Regions from separate parts of the Streptomyces sp. NPDC024698 genome, predicted to be linked through region 2. Evidence: riboswitches for the same ligand, from Rfam matches in the RefSeq annotation. Region 2 holds a riboswitch; each other region holds the start of a gene.
What was found. Region 2 has a riboswitch for S-adenosylmethionine ahead of ACZ4AA_RS00400 (aminotransferase class V-fold PLP-dependent enzyme). Riboswitches for the same ligand answer to the same signal wherever they lie in the genome.
Positions count from the first base shown of each region.

Region 1: it holds a riboswitch for S-adenosylmethionine, as region 2 does, so the genes downstream of both, ACZ4AA_RS22800 (putative leader peptide) here and ACZ4AA_RS00400 (aminotransferase class V-fold PLP-dependent enzyme) in region 2, are expected to answer to the same signal.
Region 3: it holds a riboswitch for S-adenosylmethionine, as region 2 does, so the genes downstream of both, thrC (threonine synthase) here and ACZ4AA_RS00400 (aminotransferase class V-fold PLP-dependent enzyme) in region 2, are expected to answer to the same signal.

Region 1 is NZ_JBVHLK010000010.1:33,367-40,801, reverse strand. Features, by position in the region: gene ACZ4AA_RS22825 (GNAT family N-acetyltransferase) at 1-213, opposite strand, end outside; gene ACZ4AA_RS22820 (ABC transporter substrate-binding protein) at 306-1,331, opposite strand; gene ACZ4AA_RS22815 (amino acid ABC transporter ATP-binding protein) at 1,485-2,270, opposite strand; gene ACZ4AA_RS22810 (amino acid ABC transporter permease) at 2,267-3,271, opposite strand; gene ACZ4AA_RS22805 (hypothetical protein) at 3,438-3,572, opposite strand; SAM riboswitch class IV at 3,730-3,875, shown strand; gene ACZ4AA_RS22800 (putative leader peptide) at 3,912-3,977, shown strand; gene ACZ4AA_RS22795 (cell envelope biogenesis protein OmpA) at 4,090-4,893, shown strand; gene ACZ4AA_RS22790 (acyltransferase family protein) at 5,271-6,527, shown strand; gene ACZ4AA_RS22785 (expansin EXLX1 family cellulose-binding protein) at 6,603-7,435, shown strand, end outside.
Region 2 is NZ_JBVHLK010000001.1:85,494-92,928, reverse strand. Features, by position in the region: gene qcrC (cytochrome bc1 complex diheme cytochrome c subunit) at 1-7, shown strand, start outside; gene qcrA (cytochrome bc1 complex Rieske iron-sulfur subunit) at 4-1,071, shown strand; gene qcrB (cytochrome bc1 complex cytochrome b subunit) at 1,068-2,708, shown strand; gene trpD (anthranilate phosphoribosyltransferase) at 2,892-3,956, shown strand; SAM riboswitch class IV at 4,055-4,171, shown strand; gene ACZ4AA_RS00400 (aminotransferase class V-fold PLP-dependent enzyme) at 4,358-5,734, shown strand; gene ACZ4AA_RS00395 (Lrp/AsnC family transcriptional regulator) at 5,774-6,055, opposite strand; gene ACZ4AA_RS00390 (rhomboid family intramembrane serine protease) at 6,097-6,852, opposite strand; gene ACZ4AA_RS00385 (hypothetical protein) at 7,006-7,245, shown strand; gene ACZ4AA_RS00380 (NYN domain-containing protein) at 7,281-7,435, shown strand, end outside.
Region 3 is NZ_JBVHLK010000004.1:170,987-178,421, reverse strand. Features, by position in the region: gene ACZ4AA_RS11770 (MoaD/ThiS family protein) at 1-213, opposite strand, end outside; gene thrC (threonine synthase) at 210-1,508, opposite strand; SAM riboswitch class I at 1,526-1,682, opposite strand; gene ACZ4AA_RS11760 (glucosyl-3-phosphoglycerate synthase) at 1,887-2,831, shown strand; gene ACZ4AA_RS11755 (alpha,alpha-trehalose-phosphate synthase (UDP-forming)) at 2,910-4,370, shown strand; gene otsB (trehalose-phosphatase) at 4,516-5,370, opposite strand; gene ACZ4AA_RS11745 (DUF3263 domain-containing protein) at 5,570-5,797, opposite strand; gene ACZ4AA_RS11740 (ROK family protein) at 6,025-6,978, shown strand; gene nagA (N-acetylglucosamine-6-phosphate deacetylase) at 6,986-7,435, shown strand, end outside.

The DNA.
Region 1 (7,435 bases), on a different contig from region 2:
ACCGACGAGCTCGGCCAGGTCCGCCCAGGAGCGGGGGTCGGCGGGGTCGTCGAGGGCGGCGAACGGGGACACGTCCGTGGGGTAGCGGGCGGCGCCGCCGACGCGCTCGGCGAGGTGGGCGTGCGGGCCGGTGAGCGCGGCCCAGGCCGCGTTGTCGAGGACGTGCGGTGCGGTCGGACCCGGGGAGGCGACGGGGCTGAGGCTGGTGGACATGGCGGTGCGGGTTCTCCGTATCTGGAACGCGGCCGGACGCGCCCCGGGACTCCGCCGCGGCGCGGCGGAGTCCCCTGGGCGGGCGGTGTGGTTCAGGAGTTGTCGAGCGGCAGGCCGGGCGGGTTGACCTCGGAGGTCTTGACCGCCTCGTTCGAGAGGTTCCAGGCGGCCAGCCACTTGCCGTACTGCCCGTTCTTGATCAGGTAGTTGATGGCGTCGGCGACCGGCTTGGCGAGCCCGCTGTCCTTCTTCGCCGTGGCCGCGATGAGCCCCTGGATCGTCTCGCCCGCGCCGGAGAACTGCCCTGCGTTGCGGGTCGGGTTGGGGGACTTGGCGTTCTGGGTGACGTGGTAGGCGACGGCGGGGTTGGGGCCGAAGGAGGCGTCGATCTTCCCGCTGTTCAGGGCGAGGGCGGTGGCGTTGTTGTCCTGGTAGTACTTGACGGTGAGCTTCTTGCCCTCCTTGGCCAGCTTCGCCTTCCACTCCAGGAGGATCTTCTCCTGGTTGGTGCCGGCGCCCACCGCGACGGTCCTACCCGCGAGGTTGCGGTAGTCGCCGCCGAAGTTCCAGGTGCTCTTCTTCGGAACCTCGAAGGCGAGGTTGTCCTGCCGGTAGGAGGCGAACTCGTACTTTCTCTTGCGCTCCTCGGTGTCGGTGACGTTGGAGAAGGCCACGTCGACCTTGCCGCTGTCGACGCCGACGAAGAGGTTCTCCCAGGTCGAGTTCTTGACCACCGGCTTCAGTCCGAGGACGGCCGCGACCAGTTTGCCGAGGTCCGGTTCGCTGCCGGTGAGCGTCTTCTGGTCCGAGCCGACGAAGTTCAGCGGCGCCGAGCCGGCGGGCAGCGCGCCGATGCCGACCACCAACGTGCCTTTCTTGGTGACGGACTTGGGCAGCTCTGCGCTGATCGCCTTCACCTCGGACACGTTCAGCGCGGTCTCCTTGGCGGCTCCGTTGGACAGTGCTCCCACCGTCACGGTGCCGGCCTTGTCGGACCGCGTCCGGGTGGCGGCGTCGCTGTCTCCGCCGCAGGCGGCGAGAGAGGCGGCGAGGGAGGCGACGGCGGCGGTCGCGGCGACGCCGCGCAGGGTCCTGCTGTTCAGGCCGAGGGTACGCATGGCTGTCCTTTTCGGGTGTGCGGTGAGGAACGTGGGGGGAGCGGCCCGGGTGGGCCGCGGAATCGAGGGGGCTGCCCCGCCGTGGGTCGGGGAAGGCAGCGCGAGGGAGCGCCCCGTCGAGCGGTGTCGCGCGGGGCGTCCGGGCGGGAGCGGTCAGAGCACCTTGCTCAGGAACTCTCTGGTGCGCGCTTCTCGCGGCTGGTCCAGCACCTGCTCGGGCGGTCCCTGTTCGACGATCCGGCCGCCGTCCATGAAGACCACCCGGTCGGCGATCTCCCGGGCGAAGCCGATCTCGTGGGTGACGATGACGAGGGTGGTGCCGCTGTGGGCCAGGTCCTTGATGACGGCGAGGACCTCGCCGACCAGTTCGGGGTCCAGGGCGGACGTCGGTTCGTCGAAGAGGATGACCCCGGGCCGCAGGGCGAGAGCACGGGCGATGGCGACGCGCTGCTGCTGACCGCCCGACAACTGCCGTGGGTAGGCCCCTGCCTTGTCGACCAGGCCCACCCGCGCGAGCAGCTCGCGGGCCAACTCCCTTGCCCCGGGCCTGGACAGCCTGCCGGTCGCCACCGGAGCAGCGGCCACGTTGCCCAGGACGGTCAGATGGGGGAAGAGGTTGAAGTTCTGGAAGACGAACCCGATGCGGCTGCGCTGGGCCAGGATGACCCGCTCGCTCAGCTCCTTGAGCCGGTCGCCCTGCCGGCGTACGCCGATGAGCTCGCCGTTCAGGCTGACATGGCCGAGTTCGGGCTTCTCCAGGTGGTTGATCACGCGCAGGAGGGTGGACTTCCCGGAGCCGGACGGTCCGAGGATGACCGTCACCTCACCGGGCCGTACGGTCAACTCGACGCCGTTCAGGACCTGTTGGAGGCCGTACCACTTGTGGACGTCGTGCACCTCGACCGCCGCCGGCCGGGGGCTGCTCGTCACGCCGCTCATATCGCCGTCTCCCTACGGACCCGGGCCCGCGCCTCGCGCAGACCGCTTCGCACCTTCTGCAACGGGGTCGGCGGCAGGGTGCGCAGCGCGCCCCGCGAGTAGTACCGCTCGACGTAGAACTGGACGACGGAGACGACGCTGGTGAGGATCAGGTACCAGGCGGTGGCGACGAGGAGCAGGGGCACGATGTCGCCGGGGTAGGTGCTGCCCATGCTCTGCACGGTTCCGAACAGGTCCAGCAGGGACACGTAGAAGACCAGCGAGGTGCCCTTGATCAGACCGATCAGCTGGTTGACGTAGTTGGGGGTGATGGAGCGCAGTGCCTGCGGGAAGACGATCCTCGCGAACTGGTACCGCTTCGGCAGACCCAGGGCGGAGGCGGCCTCGTGCTGCCCCTGGTCCACGGAGAGGAGGCCGCCGCGTACCACTTCGGAGGCGTACGCCGCTTCGTTCAGACTCAGTCCCACGACGGCGACGGCCATGTCGGTGGCCAGGCGCGACTCGTCGAAGCTGAAGAAGGCGGGACCGAACGGAACACCTACGCTCAGCGTCCGGTACAGCGCACTGAAGTTGTAGAGGAAGAGCAGCACCACGATGAGGGGCACCGAACGGAACAGCCAGGTGTAGACCCAGCTCACCGCGCGGAGCACCGGGCTCCGGGAGAGCCTGGCCAGCGCCAGCAGAATGCCGCCGAGCAGGCCCAGCACGGCGCTGTAGAACGTGACTTCGAGGGTGATCAGCAGGCCGTCGAGAACGGTCGGGCGCAGGAACCAGTACTGGAAGCGGTCCCACTGGTAGAAGGGGTTGGTCACCAGGCCGTGGGCGATCTGGGCGACCAGCACGAGCACCACGGCCGTGATGATCCAGCGGCCGGGACGCCGGAGCGGAAGGACCCGCTGAGCGGCCAGGGGTTCGGGTGCGGCAGGAAGGTCGGTCAGGGGGATCGCCTCTGCGGGCGTCGCTGATCCCAAGGACACAGCGCTGCCAGGAGGTTGACTCATGGGGAGCTCCAGCGGATTCGGACACCCCGGATCCACGCGGGCGGCAGCGCCGCGCCGAGCGGGAGACGGCTCGGTACGAGGCGGTGCGCGGCGGCATGCGGAACGGGGGCTGGACAGGAAGGGACGCACCGCGACAGCGGTGGACGTCAGAGACTCGGAGGAACCGTCAGCCCTGGCTGAGAGGGCGGCACATGCCCGTACACAGGGCGCTGTTGACACGCAGCAGGTCCACGGAGCGGTCGGCGCACAGCACATCGCGACCGGTGCGCCGCCATGCGGCCGTCCCGTCAGCTGTGTGCATCGCCGTCACCATTTCTTCTCCGGCCGAAAAGGCATCCTGTTGTGGGCCGCACGTTAGGCCTGTCCGGAAAAGAATGTCAATGCGGGTGACCACCAGGTGAGACCGTGTTGTCGGCCTTCTTGACGGCACAACAGAGCGCCCCGAAACTTGCATGGACGGTCACGATTGTCAGCGCCCCTCGGTGCGGGTTCGCCCCCTCCGGTGGTCATCGGCCCCGGCCCGCTGACAGGCAACCCTTCCACCGCGACGGGGTGCCCCGGGTGACGACCGGGTCCCGCCGGCGTGGCGGGGCAAGCGTGGTCTCGCGTCTCGCGAGCCCTGAGGTCGGGACCGGTGGGAATGCCAAGGAACGGCTTGACGAGGCGCCTGCACATCGATCTGTTGCGTGTCTCCAGCGCCTACTGATCCGCGACCGGTCCGTCAGATCCGGACCGGTGCGACAGGCGCAGTCAATCCGCATTCCGGCCGCCGGTGCCCACAAAGCGGCGGTGGCTTCCGTCTTCCCCCAGGGAGAGTCATGCCTGAGACAGCTTCGCGCACGTCCAGTTCCGTCAACACCCGTCCCTGTGAACAGATTTCGCTCCCCTCCACGCTCCCCTCCACGCTTCGGCTCACGCCGGCGGTCGCGCCGTCCGTCCTCCCCCACCGTGTCGACAGCCGCATCGGCGTGGGCCTGGCCGGCGGCTTCTACCCGGCTCCGCACCGCTACGAGCTGTATCTGTCGCGGAGTTGTCCGCACTCGCTGCGCATCGCCATCACCCTGGGGCTGCTCGGTCTGAAGGACTCGGTCGCCACCACACTCCTCACGGACCCCGTGCGCACCCCCGACGCCTACGCTTCACTGCGCCGGGCCTACGAGGCGACCGAGCATCACTTCGACGGGCCGCTGACGGCACCGGCACTGTGCGACCGCTGGAGCGGACGCATCGTCAGCAACCACACGCCCGACATCCTCCGCGATCTCGCGGGGCTGCTCTCCGGCCACTCCACGACCTGCCCCTCCACTCTCTGGCCTCCCTCCCTCACCGCCGACATCGAGGCCCTCCGCGATCTGCTGGAGCGCGATGTCACCCCCTCCGCCCCGCCCTCGGAACTCGCGGCGGCCCTGGACCTGCTGGACTGCCAACTCACCTCGCGGCCCTACATCCTCGGCGACGGTCTCACGGCGGCGGACGTCGACGTATGGGTGGCGCTCACCGGTCTCGGCGGCCCGGAGGCCCTCGGCGCGCGGCCCCGGCTCCTGGACTACGCACACCGTCTCGGCGAGCACCCCGCCTTCCGGCCGGCCACCGACGCGGTACCCCTGACGACGGACGCCTGAGGCCTGACGCCCCCGACAAGACCCGCTGTCCAGCCCGCCCGGGGTCGCCCGGGCGGGTGCGCGTTCCTCACGCGGACCGACGCGCGGCCCGCAGCGCACGCCTCACACACGAACCGGCCGCCGCGGCCCCGGAAGTGGCCCCGGTCGGCCGCCCCCGCCGCCGTGCGGTTCACCCGCGTGGATCCAGCAGGATGGGCGATCCCGGCGAAAGCCGTCCCTTTCGAGCGTGTCCCGTGCCGTGCGGCCGGGCGTTCGCACTTCCATGTGGCGTCCGGCCCCGCGAACCAAGTCCCGGCGAGCCGCCGGACCGGGCCGCTCCGTTCGCCGTGCCCGCTCGCCGGCCCGTCCGGCGAACCTCCTCCGGGCAGGGAAACCCCATGGAACCGGCACCTCCCGCTGTCCGGCCGCTCCCCCGGCCGTCGCCCCCATCCGGCGGATCAGCCGACACCGCGCGGCTGGGCTGGCTGGACGCGCTGCGCGGGATCGCGGCACTTCTCGTGGCGGTCGACCATGCGTCGTACGCCTTCCTGGCGGAGTCCAGGGAGCAGCTGGCGCCCCTGGTGAACATCGGCCGGTACGGCGTGATGCTGTTCTTCCTGGTGAGCGGCTATGTCATCCCCGCCTCGCTCGAACGCCGGGGCTGCGTGCGGACGTTCTGGATCGGGCGGGCCTTTCGTGTCTACCCGCTGTGGGCCGCCCTGGTCGGCTCGGTCGTGCTGCTCGACCTCCTGGGCGTCGCGCGCCTCGGCCCTCGCTTCGCGGGGCGGGATCCCGTCACGGTCGCCGTCGCGCATCTCACCCTGCTCCAGGAGCTGCTGGGGACGCCGAGTCTGCTGCTCGTCCTGTGGACGCTGTCGTACGAGCTCGCCTTCTACCTGCTGGTCGTCTCCCTGTACACGGTCCGCCTGCACCGGCACCCGGCGACCGTGGCCGTGGTCCTGGGAGCGCTCGCCGCGATGAGCGCGGCGGCGGCGTTCGTACCGCGGGCGTCCGCGCTGTCCTGCGTGGTCGGCACCGGCCCCCTGGTCATGCTCGCTGCGACGGTGCTCGTGATCGCCGTGTGCTGCGGGAGTTCCCGGCGTTCCGCGCCGCGTGTGCCGGGGGCCGTCGCGGGAGGCGTCCTCGCCCTGGTCCTGGTCGCCTTCAACGGCACGGTTCCCCTCTGGGAAGGCCTGGTGATCCTGGCCGTGATGTTCCTCGGCAGCGCGGTACGGCGGGCGGAGGCCGGCGAGTGCACCTGGCCGCACGCGGCCCGGACAGCCGCGGTGGTGCTGGTCTGCACGGTGGGCAGCGCCTACGAGCAGGGCGACGGCGCTCACTTCGCGCGGCGCGGCTGGATCACGGCTCTCCTGCTGGCCGCGCTCACCTTCGGCCTGGCTCTGGCCCTGCGCCGACGGAGGTTCCCGCGCGCTCTGACCCGGCTGGGGACGATCAGCTACTCCGTGTACCTGGTGCATCCGGTCCTGCTGGCGGTGAGCGACAGCGTCATCGGCCGGTGCCGGCATGACCGTCCCGTGCTCGAAGCGGGGTTCTTCGCCCTGCTGCTGCCGGTGTCCGCGCTGGCCCATCGCCTCATCGAGGTGCCGGGCATGGAACAGGGACGCGAACGGATCCGCCGGATTTATTCGACGTGACCCCGTCAATCCATGGTCCGTAGTAGACATGCGACGTGTCCCGCTCGGTCCCGCGCGGGCGGAGAACGGATGCGCATGAAGGAAACGAAGCGAGGCTCGCGACGGCGCGGGCGCGGGCCGAGGCCGCGGAACGCCGCTCTGGTCGCCCTGGTCGCGGCCGGGGCTCTGGTCGCTCTGGTCGTGGCGTTCCGTCCCGGCGGCCACCCGGCCGACGCGGGGCATCCCGTCGCCTCTACGGTCGGCGGCGCCCGGGGGACCTCGGGTCCGGGCCGGTCGGCTCCGGCCGGATCGACGTCTCCCACGGCCACGCGGTCGCCGGACCCCTCGGTCTCCCGGGCCGTGACGGCCCGCCCGTCGGCCACGGCGGCGCGGCCGTCGGCCACGGCCACCCCGCGCACCGCGGCGACGACCGCTTCCCTGGCGGGACGGATCCGCCCCGGGGTCGGCTACCGGGGAGTGGCGACCACGTACGACGCCGGGAACGGAGACGGCTCCTGCTCCTACGGTCCGAGCGACGTCGTCCTGACCGCGGCGATGAACCACACCGACTACGAAACCTCGAAGGCGTGCGGGGCGTACGTACGGGTGCGGGCGGCCGGCGGCGCCACCGTCACGGTCCGGATCACCAATGAGTGCCCCACGGGCTGCGCTCCCGGGCAGCTCGACCTGAGCGCGCAGGCGTTCGCCCGGCTCGCGAACCCGTCGGCCGGCCGGATCCCGATCACCTGGAAGCTGCTGAGCCCCGGCACCTCCGCTACGGTCGCGCTCCGCTACAAGACCGGATCCAGCCGCTACTGGTGCGCGGTCCAGGTGATCGGGCACCGCAACCCGGTCGCCCGGCTCGAACTGCGGGCCGGCGGAACCTGGCGGCGGCTGCCGCGCAGCGGCTACAACTACTTCCTCGCCGA
Region 2 (7,435 bases):
GTCATGAGTAGCCAAGACATTCCAGAAGAGAACGTGCCCGCCGAGCGGGCCTCCGACGACCACGGTCACGGCCCGGTAGCCGTCGCGGACGAGCAGAACCCGTTCGCGGACCCGGGGCTGCCGCCCCACGAGCACCGCATCCAGGACATCGACGAGCGGGCCGCCAAGCGGTCCGAGCGCCTGGTGGCCATGCTGTTCGTGCTGTCGATGGTGGCCACCGTCGGCTTCATCGCCTCGTACGTGGCGATCCCGAACAACAAGTCGATCTTCGTGTTCCCGCTCGGGCACATCAGCGCGCTGAACTTCGCGCTGGGCATGTGCCTCGGTGTGGCGCTGTTCTCGATCGGCGCGGGGGCGGTCCACTGGGCCCGCACCCTGATGTCCGACGTCGAGGTCGCCGACGATCGTCACCCGATCGAGGCGGCGCCCGACGTCAAGGCCAAGGTCCTGGCCGACTTCAAGCAGGGTGCCAAGGAGTCCGCGCTCGGCCGCCGCAAGCTGATCCGCAACACGATGTTCGGCGCGCTGGCCCTGTTCCCGCTCTCCGGCGTCATGCTGCTGCGCGACCTCGGTCCGCTGCCCGGCACGAAGCTGCGCCACACGCTGTGGTCCAAGGGCAAGCTCCTCGTCAACATGAACACGAACGAGCCGCTGCGTCCCTCGGACGTCGCCGTCGGTTCGCTCACCTTCGCCAAGCCCGAGGGCCTGGAGACGGACGACGAGGACTTCCAGAAGGAGATCGCCAAGGCGGCCCTGATGATCATCCGGCTCCAGCCGGACGACATCAAGGACAAGCAGGAACTCGAGTGGTCCTACCAGGGCATCGTGGCCTACTCGAAGATCTGCACCCACGTCGGCTGCCCGATCTCCCTGTACGAGCAGCAGACGCACCACGCGCTGTGCCCGTGCCACCAGTCCACCTTCGACCTCTCCGACGGTGCCCGGGTCATCTTCGGCCCGGCCGGTCACGCCCTGCCGCAGCTGCGCATCGGCGTGAACGCTGAGGGCTACCTCGAGGCGCTCAGCGACTTCGAAGAGCCCGTCGGTCCTGCATTCTGGGAGCGCGGATGAGCACTACCACCACCTCCGACTCGCGCCCCTCGCGCGAGAAGGCACCCGCCGGTGAGCGGGTGGCCGACTGGGCCGACGGCCGTCTCGGGATCTACTCCCTGGCCAAGTCCAACATGCGCAAGATCTTCCCCGACCACTGGTCGTTCATGTTGGGTGAGGTCTGCCTCTACAGCTTCATCATCATCATCCTCACGGGTGTGTACCTGACCCTGTTCTTCCACCCCTCGATGAACGAGGTGGTGTACGACGGCAGTTACGTGCCGTTGCAGGGCCAGCTGATGTCCGAGGCGTTCAACTCGACCATGCACATCTCCTTCGATGTGCGCGGTGGTCTGCTGATCCGTCAGATCCACCACTGGGCCGCGCTGATCTTCCTCGCCGGCATGTTCGTGCACATGATGCGCGTGTTCTTCACGGGTGCGTTCCGCAAGCCGCGTGAGATCAACTGGGTCTTCGGATTCCTGCTGTTCGTCCTCGGCATGTTCACCGGCTTCACCGGTTACTCGCTCCCGGACGACCTGCTCTCCGGCACCGGTGTGCGCTTCATGGAAGGCGCGGTCCTGTCCGTGCCGATCGTGGGCACGTACCTGTCGTTCTTCCTGTTCGGCGGCGAGTTCCCGGGCGGCGACTTCGTGGCCCGCTTCTACTCGGTGCACGTGCTGCTGCTGCCGGGCATCATGCTCGGCCTGGTCGTCGGCCACCTGATCCTGGTCTTCTACCACAAGCACACGCAGTTCGCGGGCCCCGGCAAGACCAACGAGAACGTCGTCGGCATGCCGCTGCTCCCGGTCTACATGGCCAAGGCCGGAGGCTTCTTCTTCCTGGTCTTCGGTGTCATCGCGGCCATCGCGGCGATCGCCTCGATCAACCCGATCTGGGCCATGGGTCCCTACCGTCCGGACATGGTCTCCACGGGCGCCCAGCCCGACTGGTACATGGGCTTCTCCGAGGGCCTCATCCGTGTCATGCCGGGCTGGGAGATCAACCTCTGGGGTCACACGCTCGTCCTGGGCGTGTTCATCCCGCTGGTGATCTTCCCGCTGGTCCTGGTCGCGATCGCGGTCTACCCGTTCATCGAGTCCTGGGTCACCGGCGACAAGCGCGAGCACCACATCCTGGACCGCCCGCGCAACGTCCCGACCCGGACCGCGTTCGGTGCCGCCTGGATCAGCTGGTACTTCGTCCTGCTCGTCGGCGGCGGCAACGACATCTGGGCCACGCACTTCCACCTGGCGATCAACTCGATCACCTGGTTCGTGCGCATCGCCTTCTTCGTCGTGCCGGTGCTCACGTTCATCGCCACCAAGCGGATCTGCCTCGGCCTCCAGCGCCGGGACCGGGACAAGGTGCTGCACGGCCGCGAGTCGGGCATCATCAAGCGCCTGCCGCACGGTGAGTTCATCGAGGTCCACGAGCCGCTCAGCCAGGACGCGCTGCACACGCTCACCGCGCACGTGCAGTACAAGCCGGCCGAGATCGGCCCGACGGTCGACGAGAACGGTGTCGAGCGCAAGGTCTCGGGTGCGCAGAAGCTGCGCGCCAAGATGAGCAAGGGCTTCTACGGCGAGGAGGGCCAGATCCCCAAGCCCACCGTCGAGGAGTACAAGGAGATCACGAGCGGCCACGGCCACCACTGATCCCCGGCAGTTCGCCACGGCAGGAGCCCCGTCCACGCAACGGACGGGGCTCTTCGCCGTCTCGGGGCTGGATAGGGTGGACTCACCCGGTGCCAGGGGGTGAGTCCACCCCGCGGCGCCCACGACCGTGTCACCCGCGCCCGTGTCAGCACGACCGCGTGACCCAGGAAACCAGGAGCGACCATGAGCGCTGTGAACCCCGCTGGAGGCGACACCGCGGCGGGCCGTTCCTGGCCCGCGGTACTGAACGGACTGCTCGAAGGCCGCGACCAGAGCGCCGACGACACGGCCTGGGCGATGGACCGCATCATGCGCGGCGAGGCGACCGACGCGCAGATCGCCGGGTTCGTGGTGGCGCTGCGGGCCAAGGGCGAGACCGTCCAGGAGATCGCCGGACTCGTCCGGGCCATGTACGAGCACGCGAACGTGATCGAGGTGCCCGGACGCACCGTCGACATCGTCGGAACGGGCGGCGACGGCGCGAAGACCGTCAACATCTCCACGATGTCCTCGATCGTGGTGGCCGGCACCGGCGCCAAGGTCGTCAAGCACGGCAACCGGGCGGCGTCCTCCGCGTCCGGGGCGTCGGACGTGCTGGAGAAGCTCGGCGTCAATCTGCAACTGCCGGTGAGCCGGGTCGCCGCGGTGGCCGAGGAGGCCGGGATCACCTTCTGCTTCGCGGTCAAGTTCCACCCGGCGCTGCGTCATGTGGCGGCGGCCCGCGGCCAGTTGGGCATCAGGACCACCTTCAACGTGCTCGGACCGCTGACCAACCCGGCACGGGTGAAGGCCCAGGCGGTCGGCGTCGCCGATGCCCGGATGGCGCCCATCGTGGCGGGCGTGTTCGCCGAGCGCGGCAACTCCTCGCTGGTCTTCCGCGGTGACGACGGCCTCGACGAGCTGACCACCACCGGGGGTTCCCACGTGTGGGTCGTCCGCGACGGCAAGGTCACCGAGGAGCGCTTCGACCCCCGCGACGTCGGGCTCGACATCGTCCCGGTGGAGGCACTGCGCGGCGCCGACGCCTCGTACAACGCGGAGGTCGCCCGGCGCCTCCTGGACGGCGAGAAGGGGCCCGTGCGGGACGCGGTCCTGCTGAACTCGGCGGCCGCCCTGGTGGCCCTCTCGCCGACCGGCGCGCCGCTCACCGGCCAACTCCGCGAGGGAATGGAGAAGGCCGCCGAGGCGATCGACTCCGGCGCCGCGAAGCGCACCCTGGAGCGCTGGGTGGCCGCCAGCAACGCCTGATCCACCCGCCGGTCCCCACCGGAGCCCGGCGCGGGACGCAGTCCGGATCCTGGACTGCGTCTTGCGCGGGGAAGATCCTCTGGCAAGATGCTGTATCAGGTCATGAGTGACAGCCATCAGGCCCCGGCCGGCTGTCCGGCAACCCTCCGTCCGTGGCGGGGTGCCCCGGGTGAAGACCAGGTCGTAGGCAGCGAGGCCTACGGCAAGCGCGGACCCCTCCCGCTCTCCGGGCGGACCACCAGGGGTCCTGGTCGTTCGAGGGAGCCTTCTGTGAGCAAGCGAATGCGATAGGGCGCCGAGCCCCGCCTCCGCACACCCTTTTCACCCTTCTCCCGCGCTGAGCGCCGCCTGCGGCGGCCGGCTCGCGCGGTGATCCCGCCTGCCTCTCACAGGAGCTCGCCATGTCTGTCTCCACCGTTGCCGCCGACCAGAGTGTTTGTGCCCCCCTGCCCGTTCTGGGCCGGGATGTCACCGTCCCGCTCGTCACCGGCGGCGAGGTGACCTACGCGGCCCTCGACTACGCCGCCAGCGCGCCCGCCCTCCAGCGGGTGTGGGACGACGTGGCCGCGTACGCGCCGTACTACGGCAGCGTCCACCGGGGCGCCGGCTACCTCTCGCAGCTGTCCACCGACCTCTTCGAGAACGCCCGCAGGACCGTCGAGGAGTTCCTCGACTGCCGCGCCGACGACCAGGTCGTGTTCACCCGCTCCACCACCGACTCGCTCAACCTGCTCGCCGCGGCCCTCCCGGCCGACTGCCAGGTCTTCGTCTTCGAGACCGAGCACCACGCCTCGCTGCTGCCCTGGCGCGACGCCCGGGTGACCTACCTGAACGCCCCCCGCACCCCCGCCGAGGCCGTCGAGACCCTGGAGCGCGCCCTCGCCGCCCGCACGGTGTCCGTTGAAGGGGGCCATGGACCGGCCCTGGTGTGCGTCACCGGCGCCTCGAACGTCACCGGGGAGCTGTGGCCCGTGCGGGAACTGGCCGCCGCAGCGCACGCCCACGGCGCCCGGATCGTCCTCGACGCCGCCCAGCTCGCCCCGCACCACCCGGTGTCGGTCCAGGACCTCGACGTCGACTGGGTCGCCTTCTCCGGGCACAAGCTGTACGCGCCCTTCGGCTCCGGTGTCCTCGCGGGCCGCTCCGACTGGCTGCGCGAGGCCGACCCCTACCTCGCCGGCGGCGGCGCCAGCCGCAAGGTCACCCGGCGCGCCGACGGCGGGGTGGACGTGGAGTGGCACGACAGCGCCGCCCGGCACGAGGCCGGCTCGCCGAACGTCATCGGCGCCTACTCGATCGCGTCGGCGTGCAAGGCGCTCACCGAGGAGGGCTTCGACAACCTGCTCGCCCGCGAGCGGCACCTGATCCGTACCGTCCGGGAGGGCCTCGCCGAGGTCCCCGAGGTCCGGGTCCTCTCGCTCTTCGGCGACGACGCCCCCCGCGTCGGCGTCATCTCCTTCGTCGTCGAGGGCTGGAACAGCTCGCACTTCGCGGCGGCGCTGTCCGCCGAGTACGGCATCGGTGTCCGCGACGGCCTCTTCTGCGCCCATCCGCTCGTGCGCACGCTGCTCGGCAGCGCCCCCGAGACCCAGGGGGAGTGCGGAGCCCCGGAGGCGGCACCCGGCGAGAAGTCCCTCAACGCCATCCGGGTCAGCTTCGGGGCCGGCACCCCCGACGAGCACGTCGAGCGGTTCGTGCGCGCGGTGCGCGAGCTGGTCAGGGACGGCGCGCGCTGGCAGTACCGCACCGAGGGCGGCCGCTGCGTCCCCGCGGTCTGAGGGCAGGGGCAGCCACGCCCGGAGGCGGCGCCGCGTCGGTCAGGAGTCGAGACCGATCGCGAACGCCGCCTCCAGGTCGTGCTGGGAGTACGTACGGAACGCCACGTGCGTGTCCGTCGCCTCGACGCCCGGGATCTTGCTGATCTTGCCGGGGATCACGTCCGCCAGGTCGTCGTGGGCCTGGACCCGGACCATGGCGATCAGGTCGTAGGTGCCGGTGACGGAGAAGACCTCGCTGACGCTGTCCAGCGACGCGATCGACTCGGCGATCTCGGGGATCCGGTCCACGCTGGTCTTGATGAGGACGATCGCGGTGATCACGGCTGGTTCTCTCCCTAGGGGCCGCTGCTGGGGATCTCACCCTACTCGCGGTCCACGGGGCCGGGCCGCTCCACCGGGGGCCCCGGCAGCACCCCGAGGGCGGGCACGGCGGCCGGGCGGCGGTGGAACCGGGCCCAGGCGTAGACGAAACCCAGGGTGAAGCCCACCAGGTGGGCCAGATAGGCGACCCCTGGACCCGAGGAGCTGCGGCCCGCCGCCAGCCATTGCAGCGTGAACCAGAACGGCAGCACCACCCAGGCGGGGAACCGCAGCGGCAGGAAGAACAGGAACGGGAAGAGACTGGTCACCCGGGCCCTGGGGAACAGGTACAGGAACGCGCCGAGCACCGCGGAGATCGCCCCGGAGGCCCCGACCAGGGACTGCTGCGAGGACGCGTTGGCGGCCGCGTAGCCCAGCAGGGCCAGATACCCGCAGCCCAGGTAGAAGAGGGCGAACTCCAGGTGGCCCATGCGCTCCTCGGTCATCAGCCCGAAGACGTAGAAGAACAGCATGTTGCCCAGGAGATGGAGCCAGCTGCCGTGGATGAACAGCGCGGTCGCGGGGGTGAAGGCCTCGCCGGGCGCCCCGCCGAACAGCCCGGCAGGCACCACGCCCCAGCGGCGGAAGTACGCCCGCTGCGCGACCAGCAGTTCGTCCCCGGTGCCGTACGCGGGATCCAGGCCCGAGGCGGGACCGATCACGAAGATCAGACAGCACAGGACGATCAGTCCGTACGTCACCGGCGCAGACCGGCCCCTCAGCGCCCTTCCGGCCGTCGCACTCCAATTGCCGATCATGGTACAGAGCATGACGTAACCGGACGGGTGCGCACAGACCGCCTCGCCGCCGTGGACACCCGAGCGTCGAGTACCCGCCAGGCCGTAGGGTTACGAGCCAAAGCACCGGGAAAACCGGCGCCGGACGGACACTAGAAGGAAAGCGGCTGCCCTATGACGGTTCCCCTGCCCGACGCGAAGACCCGCTGGCGCTGTGCCCTCTGTGGCAACCTCACGCGTTTCGACGTGACCCGCTCGTCGAAGGTCGTCGAGTATGTGCACCTGGACCTGGCCGGTGAGCCCAAGGTCGAGGAGCGCGAGGTGGTCAGTGAGACCATCGAGTCGGTGCGGTGCCGCTGGTGCAACGCGGTGGATCAGGTCGAACTCGTGGACAGGCCGGGCGCCGGCTCCTGAGGGAGCGGGCCCCGCACGGATTTTGGGGTGAACGGATGGTGGAGACCACAGGCGGGGAGCCGGACGACGGCACCGCCGAGGTGCTCGACCGTCCGCTGCCCGACGGCGTGCGCCGGCGGGTCGTGCAGATCGTCTCGGACGGCTTCGGCGGGCTGACGGTGTCCGAACTGCCCGCACAGCTGCGGCAGTA
Region 3 (7,435 bases), on a different contig from region 2:
GCCCTGCTCGAAGCGAACGTCGTCGTCGTTGACGTACACGTTGACGAAGCGGCGCAGCTTGCCCTGGTCGTCCAGGACGCGCGCGGCGATCCCCGTGTGCTTCTTCTCCAGGTCTCCGATGACCTCGGCGAGGGTCGCGCCCTCGGCCGTCACCTCGGCGGCCCCACCGGTGTAGGTGCGCAGAATGGTGGGGATGCGGACGTTGACGCTCATGATGCGAGACCAGCCTCTCGGAAGGAGTCGAGGTTCGGGCGGATGGTCGCGGTCAGCCCGGTGTCGGAGGCCACCGCGTCCAGGGTCTTGAGGCCGTCGCCGGTGTTCAGCACGACGGTGGTCAGCGTCGGGTCGAGCAGACCGTTCTCGATCAGCTTCCGGGTGACACCGACGGTCACACCGCCCGCCGTCTCCGCGAAGATGCCCTCGGTGCGCGCGAGCAGCTTGATCGCGTCCACGATCTGCTCGTCGTCCACGTCCTCCACCGCGCCGCCGGTGCGCCGGGCGATGTCGAGCACGTACGGGCCGTCCGCCGGGTTGCCGATGGCGAGCGACTTGGCGATGGTGTCCGGCTTCTGGGGCCGTACGACGTCGTGGCCGGCCTTGTAGGCCACGGAGACCGGGGAGCAGCCCTCGGCCTGGGCGCCGAAGATCTTGTACGGCCTGTCCTCGACGAGTCCGAGTTTGATCAGCTCCTGGAGACCCTTGTCGATCTTCGTGAGCTGGGAGCCGGAGGCGATCGGCACGACGAGCTGGTCGGGGAGCCTCCAGCCGAGCTGCTCGCAGATCTCGTACGCCAGGGTCTTGGAGCCCTCGGCGTAGTAAGGCCGCAGGTTGACGTTGACGAAGCCCCAGCCCTCGCCGGCCGCGTCGCCGATCAGCTCGGAGCAGAAACGGTTCACGTCGTCGTAGTTGCCCTCGATGCCGACGAGCTCGCCGCCGTAGACCGCGGCCATGACGACCTTGCCCTGCTCCAGGTCGTGCGGGATGAACACGCAGGAACGGAAGCCGGCGCGGGCCGCGGCGGCGCCCACCGCTCCGGCGAGGTTGCCGGTGGAGGAGCAGGAGAGGGTGGTGAACCCGAAGGCACGGGCCGCTTCGATGGCCTGGGCGACGACGCGGTCCTTGAAGGAGTGCGTCGGGTTGCCCGAGTCGTCCTTGACGAAGAGCTTTCCGGCGTCGACGCCGAGCTCACGGGCCAGGTTGTCGGCCCGGACGAGCTTGGTCCAGCCAGGGTTGATGTTCGGCTTGTCCGCCACGTCCGCGGGGACGGGCAGCAGCGGCGCGTAGCGCCAGATGTTCGCGGGTCCCGCTTCGATCCGCTTGCGGAGTTCCTCGGTGTCGTACGCCGAGAAGTCGTAGGCGATCTCGAGCGGGCCGAAACACTCCTCGCAGGCGAAGACCGGGCCGAGCGGCACGCGGTGTCCGCACTCGCGGCAGGAAAGCGCCGCGGCCGGGCCGAGGTCCACCGGGTCGGCGGAGTTCGTGGTGCTTGCAACTGTCTGCGCAGCCATGGAGGCGAGGCCCTTTCTCCTCATCTTCCTCACGGCGCACTTCGCCGTGAGACGGATTTGGCACCTTCCCGAGCCGGGAGCCTCGCGACGCGATCGACATCGATCGCTACGAGACCGGCTGGAGGGTTGCCGGGGCTTCATCGGGCCGTATCCCTCTGCCCCTCTGGATGAGCGGTATTTGATTGTTGAACTGTTGAACACGATACGCGCCGACGATCCAGGACATGCGATGGTCATGCGCGTTGTTCAAGACTGTAACCGAAGGCCAGGACAGTTGAGATAGTCGTCCGAACGGCGAGACGAGCCCATCGATCCGCCGCCGGCCGCAGCGGGCACGCCGACGACGGCGTGTGATCAGACAGTGAGGAGCCGCAGACGGTGCTGAGAGAAGTCGAGAGCTGGCTGAGCACACGCTCCTGGTCCGTGACCGACCGCCCGCTCCACAAACTCATGGCAGCCAAGCGCGTCACCGGCTCGACGGTCAGTGTCGTGCTGCCCGCGCTCAACGAGGAGGAGACGGTCGGCGAGATCGTCGCGATCATCCGCCACGACCTGATGCAGCAGGTGCCCCTCGTCGACGAGATCGTCGTCGTCGACTCCGGTTCGAGCGACCGTACCGCCGCGGTCGCCGCCGCCGCGGGCGCGCGCGTCGTGCACCGCGACGACATCCTCCCGCGGATACCGGCCGTGCCCGGCAAGGGCGAGGTGCTGTGGCGGTCGCTCCTCGTGACGAGCGGGGACATCGTCGCCTTCGTCGACGCGGACCTCAGGGAGTTCTCGTCCGACTTCGTCTCCGGGATCGTGGGCCCCCTGCTCACCGAGCCCGGCGTCGACCTCGTCAAGGCCATGTACGACCGCCCGATGGCCGGCGGTGGCGGGCAGGGCGGCCGGGTCACCGAGCTGATGGCCCGCCCCCTGCTGAACATGCACTGGCCGCAGCTCGCGGGCTTCGTCCAGCCGCTCGGCGGCGAGTACGCGGCTCGCCGCTCGCTGCTCGAACAGCTCCCCTTCCCCGTCGGTTACGGCGTCGAACTGGGCATGCTCGTCGACGCCCTGCACCTGGTGGGCCTGGACGCCCTCGCCCAGGTCGACGTCGGCGTGCGCAAGCACCGCCACCAGGACGGCCAGGCGCTGGGCCGCATGGCCGCCGCGATCTACCGCACCGCGCAGCTCCGGCTCGCCCGCGGCCATCTGATCCGCCCCTCCCTGACCCAGTTCGAACGCGACCGGGACGGTTTCCGGCCGCGCACCTACTCCGTGGACACCGAGGAAAGGCCGCCGATGACCGAAATGTCCGAGTACCAGACGCGCAGAGCCGCGTAGTCCGGCGCCCACGGCCGCCGATCGCATACGGCCGAAGGGCGCGTTTGAGCGTTTCGAGACGGGGCTAGGTTTCGAGGCATGGCTTCAACGCATGGTGCCCACAGGATTCTGGTCGCCTCCAACCGCGGCCCGGTCACCTACGAGGTACGGGAGGACGACTCGCTGCACGCCCGGCGCGGCGGCGGTGGACTCGTCTCGGGTCTCTCCGCGATCGGGCCGGACGCGGGTGCGCTCTGGGTGTGCTCGGCCCTCGGCGACGGCGACCGGGAGGCCGTCCGGCGCGGGGTCGGCGAGGACGGCGTACGGATGCTGGCCATCGACGCCGCCACGCACGCCGACGCGTACAACGGCATCGCCAACTCCGTGCTGTGGTTCGTCCACCACATGCTGTACCAGACCCCGCTGGAGCCGGTCTTCGACGCGGAGTTCCGGCGGCAGTGGGCGTCGTACCGCGCCTACAACCGTGCCTTCGCCGAGGCGCTCGCCGAGGAGGCGGCCGAGGGCGCGTCGGTGCTGGTCCAGGACTACCACCTGTGCCTGGTGCCAGGGATGCTCCGCGAGCTGCGCCCCGACCTGCGCATCGGCCACTTCTCCCACACCCCCTGGGCACCCGAGGACTACTTCCGGATGCTCCCCGACGACATCCGCGCCGAGCTGATGGCGGGCATGCTCGGCGCCGACCGGGTGGCCTTCCTGACCTGGCGGTGGGCCACGGCGTTCATGCGCTGCGCGGAGCAGACCGAACCCGGCCGCTACGTCGCCACCCGGCCCTCGGGCGGCTCCCCCGCGATCGAGCACCTGGACGGCGCCGGGCCGCCCGTGCGCGAGACCCGGGTCGGCGTGCACGGCCTCGGGGCGGACGCCGAGTTCCTGCGCGAGCGCTCGCACCGGGCGGACGTCGGGGAACGCATGGCCGCGCTGCGCGAGGAGATCGGCGCGGGCCGCAGGACGATCGTGCGCGTCGACCGGACCGAGCTGTCCAAGAACATCGTGCGGGGGATGCTGGCGTACCGGCAGCTGCTCGACGACCACCCCGAGTGGCGCGAGCGGGTCGTCCACGTGGCCTTCGCCTATCCCTCGCGGCAGGACCTCGCGGTCTACCGGGACTACACGGCCGAGGTGCAGCGGCTCGCCGACGAGATCAACTCCGGGTACGGAACGCCCGGCTGGACTCCGGTGGTGCTGCACGTGAAGGACGACTTCGCCCGCTCGCTCGCCGCGTACCGGCTGGCCGACGTCGCCCTCGTCAACCCGATCCGGGACGGCATGAACCTCGTCGCCAAGGAGGTCCCGGTCGTCTCCGACGAGGGCTGCGTGCTGGTCCTGTCGCGGGAGGCCGGGGCGTACGAGGAACTGGGCGAGGACGCGATCTCCGTGAACCCGTACGACATCACCGGCACGGCGCGGGCGCTGCACGAGGCACTCGGCATGCAGCCCGGCGAGCGCGCCGAACGCACCAAGCGCCTGTCGGCGGCGGCCACCGCCCTCCCCCCGGCCCAGTGGTTCCTGGACCAACTGCACGAACTCTCTTCGAGTTAGCCCCGGCCGGATCGGTCCAGCCCCTCCGGCGTTTGAGGAGCGGGGTCCAGGGCGGAGCCCCGGGTACGGGTCGGGTAGGGGCGGAGGGGGCGAAACAAGCCGGTGCCCGACCCGCCCCACCCGCAGGGGGACGAACCGGCCCGGGTCAGGCGAGTCGGGCCGCGATGGCGGCGAGGAGGCGGACGACCCCGGCGGGCCCGTCGACCACGAGGTCGGCGCGTTCGGCGAGTTCGGCGACCTCCGAGCTGCCACTGCACACGAGCAGCCCCGGAACCCCGTCGGAGCGAAGCTTGTCGACGGCGGCGAAGGCGGGCAGATCCCCCAGGTCGTCCCCCGCGTACAGCACGGCCTCGGCCCCGGTCTCCCGGACGTACTCCACGAGGGCCACACCCTTGTCCATGCCCGGCGGACGCAGCTCCAGGACCATGCGCCCCGGCTCGACGATCAGCCCGTGCCGGGCGGCGAGCTCACCCAGCGGCTCCCGCAACGCCTCGAACGCGGCCTGCGGATCGGCGGCCCGCCGCGTGTGCACGGCGACCGCCCGGCCCTTCTCCTCGATCCAGGTGCCCTGCCAGGCACCGATCCCGTCGAGGAACCCGGGCAGCTCGGCGCGGACGGCGGCCACACCGGGGTGCGGGGCGGGGGCGGTGACCGTACCGCTCACCGCGTCCCAGCGCTCGGCGCCGTAGTGACCGAGGACGACCAGGTGCTCCAGGCCGGGTACGCCCGCGAAACCGCCGTGGCGCACGGCCACACCGGCCGGGCGGCCGGTGACCACGGCGACGGAGGCGACCTTGGGGGCGAGCGCGGCGAGCGCGGGGACCGCGTCGGGGTGCGCCCGGGCCCGGTCGGGATCGGGAACGATGGGGGCGAGGGTGCCGTCGAAGTCGAGCGCGACGACCGTCCGGGCGGGGTGCGTGAGGATCGCTTCCAGAGCTTCGCGCCCGGCGGGGGTCACCGGGGCCGGCAAGGAGTCCTTGGATTCGGGGTGGGTGCCCATGGAACGACCCTATCCGGGTGGCGCCGGACGCACCCCCGACTCACGCCCGAGCAAGCGCCTCTCCCCCCGGAATGCCCGGATCCCACCTCGCCAAGACCTTCTCTCGCCCCTCCCGACCCGGGGGCGCTGCCCCCGGACCCCCGCTCCTCAAACGCCGGAGGGGCTGAATTTTCCGGCCGGGGCCGGATCCTGCCAGCGTTCATCGTTCGTCGCGGCGGGCCTCGCGGACACGGCGGAGTCTGTTGACCGTCACGGGGTCGTGCGCCAGGGCGCGCGGGTCGTTCAGCAGTGCGTTGAGCAGCTGGTAGTAGCGGACCGGGGCCAGGCCCAGCCGTTCGCGTATGGCGCGCTCCTTGGCGCCGGGGCCGGAGAAGCCGCGGCGCTCCAGGGCGAGAATGCTCCGTTCGCGCGCGGGCAGCTCTTCCATGGACAGCACGGTAGTCCCCGGCACCGACAGGCACCGGGTCCGGGGCCGCCGGGCGAGGGGCAGGAGACCGGCACAGCCCCTGGCCGCCCTGCCCCGCGTGCCAGGTCACGTCTCGGAATGCGGATAGACCAGCTCCATCCCGCGAGTGGACTAGACCTTTCCAGGGGTAAAGCGCGACACTGTCCCCCGTGAGACACGTCATCGCCCTCGATGTGGGCGGCACCGGGATGAAGGCCGCCCTCGTCGGGGTGGACAACGAGCCCTCCCCGGACCGCCCCGGCGCCCCGCGGCAGGACCCCGGGCACCCCGCGCTGCTGCACCAGGCCCGTCGCGCGACCGGCCGTGAGCGCGGGCCCGACGCCGTCGTCGAGGAGATCCTCGACTTCGCCGCCGAACTGCGCGCCTACGGCGAGGAGCACTTCGGCGAGAGCGCGGCAGCGGCCGGCGTCGCCGTCCCCGGCATCGTCGACACCCAGGGCGGCATCGCGGTCTACGCGGCCAACCTCGGCTGGCGCGACGTCCCGCTGCGCCGGCTGCTCGGCGAGCGGCTCGGCGGCGTGCCCGTCGCGCTCGGGCACGACGTGCGCACCGGCGGCCTGGCGGAGGGCCGGATCGGAGCCGGAAAGGGAGCGGACCGCTTTCTGTTCGTCCCGCTGGGCACCGGCATCGCGGGCGCCATCGGCATCAACGGCGGTGTCGAGGAGGGCGCGCACGGCTTCGCGGGCGAGATCGGCCACATCGTCGTACGGCCCGGCGGATCCCCGTGTCCGTGCGGGCAGCGCGGCTGTCTGGAGCGGTTCGCCTCCGCGGCGGCCGTCAGCCAGGCCTGGGCCGAGGCCTCCGGCGACCCCGGGGCGGACGCTGCGGACTGCGCCAAGGCCGTCGAGTCGGGCGACCCGAGGGCGCTGGCCGTCTGGCAGGAGGCGGTCGACGCTCTCGCCGACGGCCTGGTCACCGCGCTCACCCTCCTGGACCCCCGCATGCTGATCATCGGTGGCGGGCTCGCCGAAGCGGGGCAAACGTTGTTCACACCCCTGCGGGCCGCGGTCGAACGACGCGTCACGTTCCAGAAGCTGCCGTCCATCGTCCCCGCCGCCCTCGGGGACACCGCCGGTTGCCTCGGTGCCGGGCTCCTCGCCCGGGACCTCCTGAACACCACTTCTACGACTCCCCGGAGGTAACCACCCGATGGCTCCTAGCAAGGTTCTCGCCGGCGCCCGGGTGGTACTGCCCACCGGGATCGTGCACGACGGCCGCGTGATCATCGACGGCCGGCGGATCGCCGGAGCGGGCGCCCCCGGGACGCAGCCGGCCGGAGGCGGCGCGATCCCCGCGGACACGCCGGTGACCGACCTCTCCGGCCACTGGGTGGTCCCCGGCTTCGTCGACCTCCACAACCACGGCGGCGGCGGAGCGTCCTTCACCTCGGGAACCACCGAGGAGGTCCTGCGGGGCATCCACACCCACCGGCTGCACGGCACCACGACCGTCGTCGCCTCGACCGTCACCGGCGACATGCACGGCCTCGCCGAGCGCGCCGGGATGCTCTCCGAACTGGCCGAGCAGGGCGACCTCGCGGGCATCCACTTCGAGGGCCCGTTCATCTCGCCGTGCCGCAAGGGCGCCCACTCCGAGGAA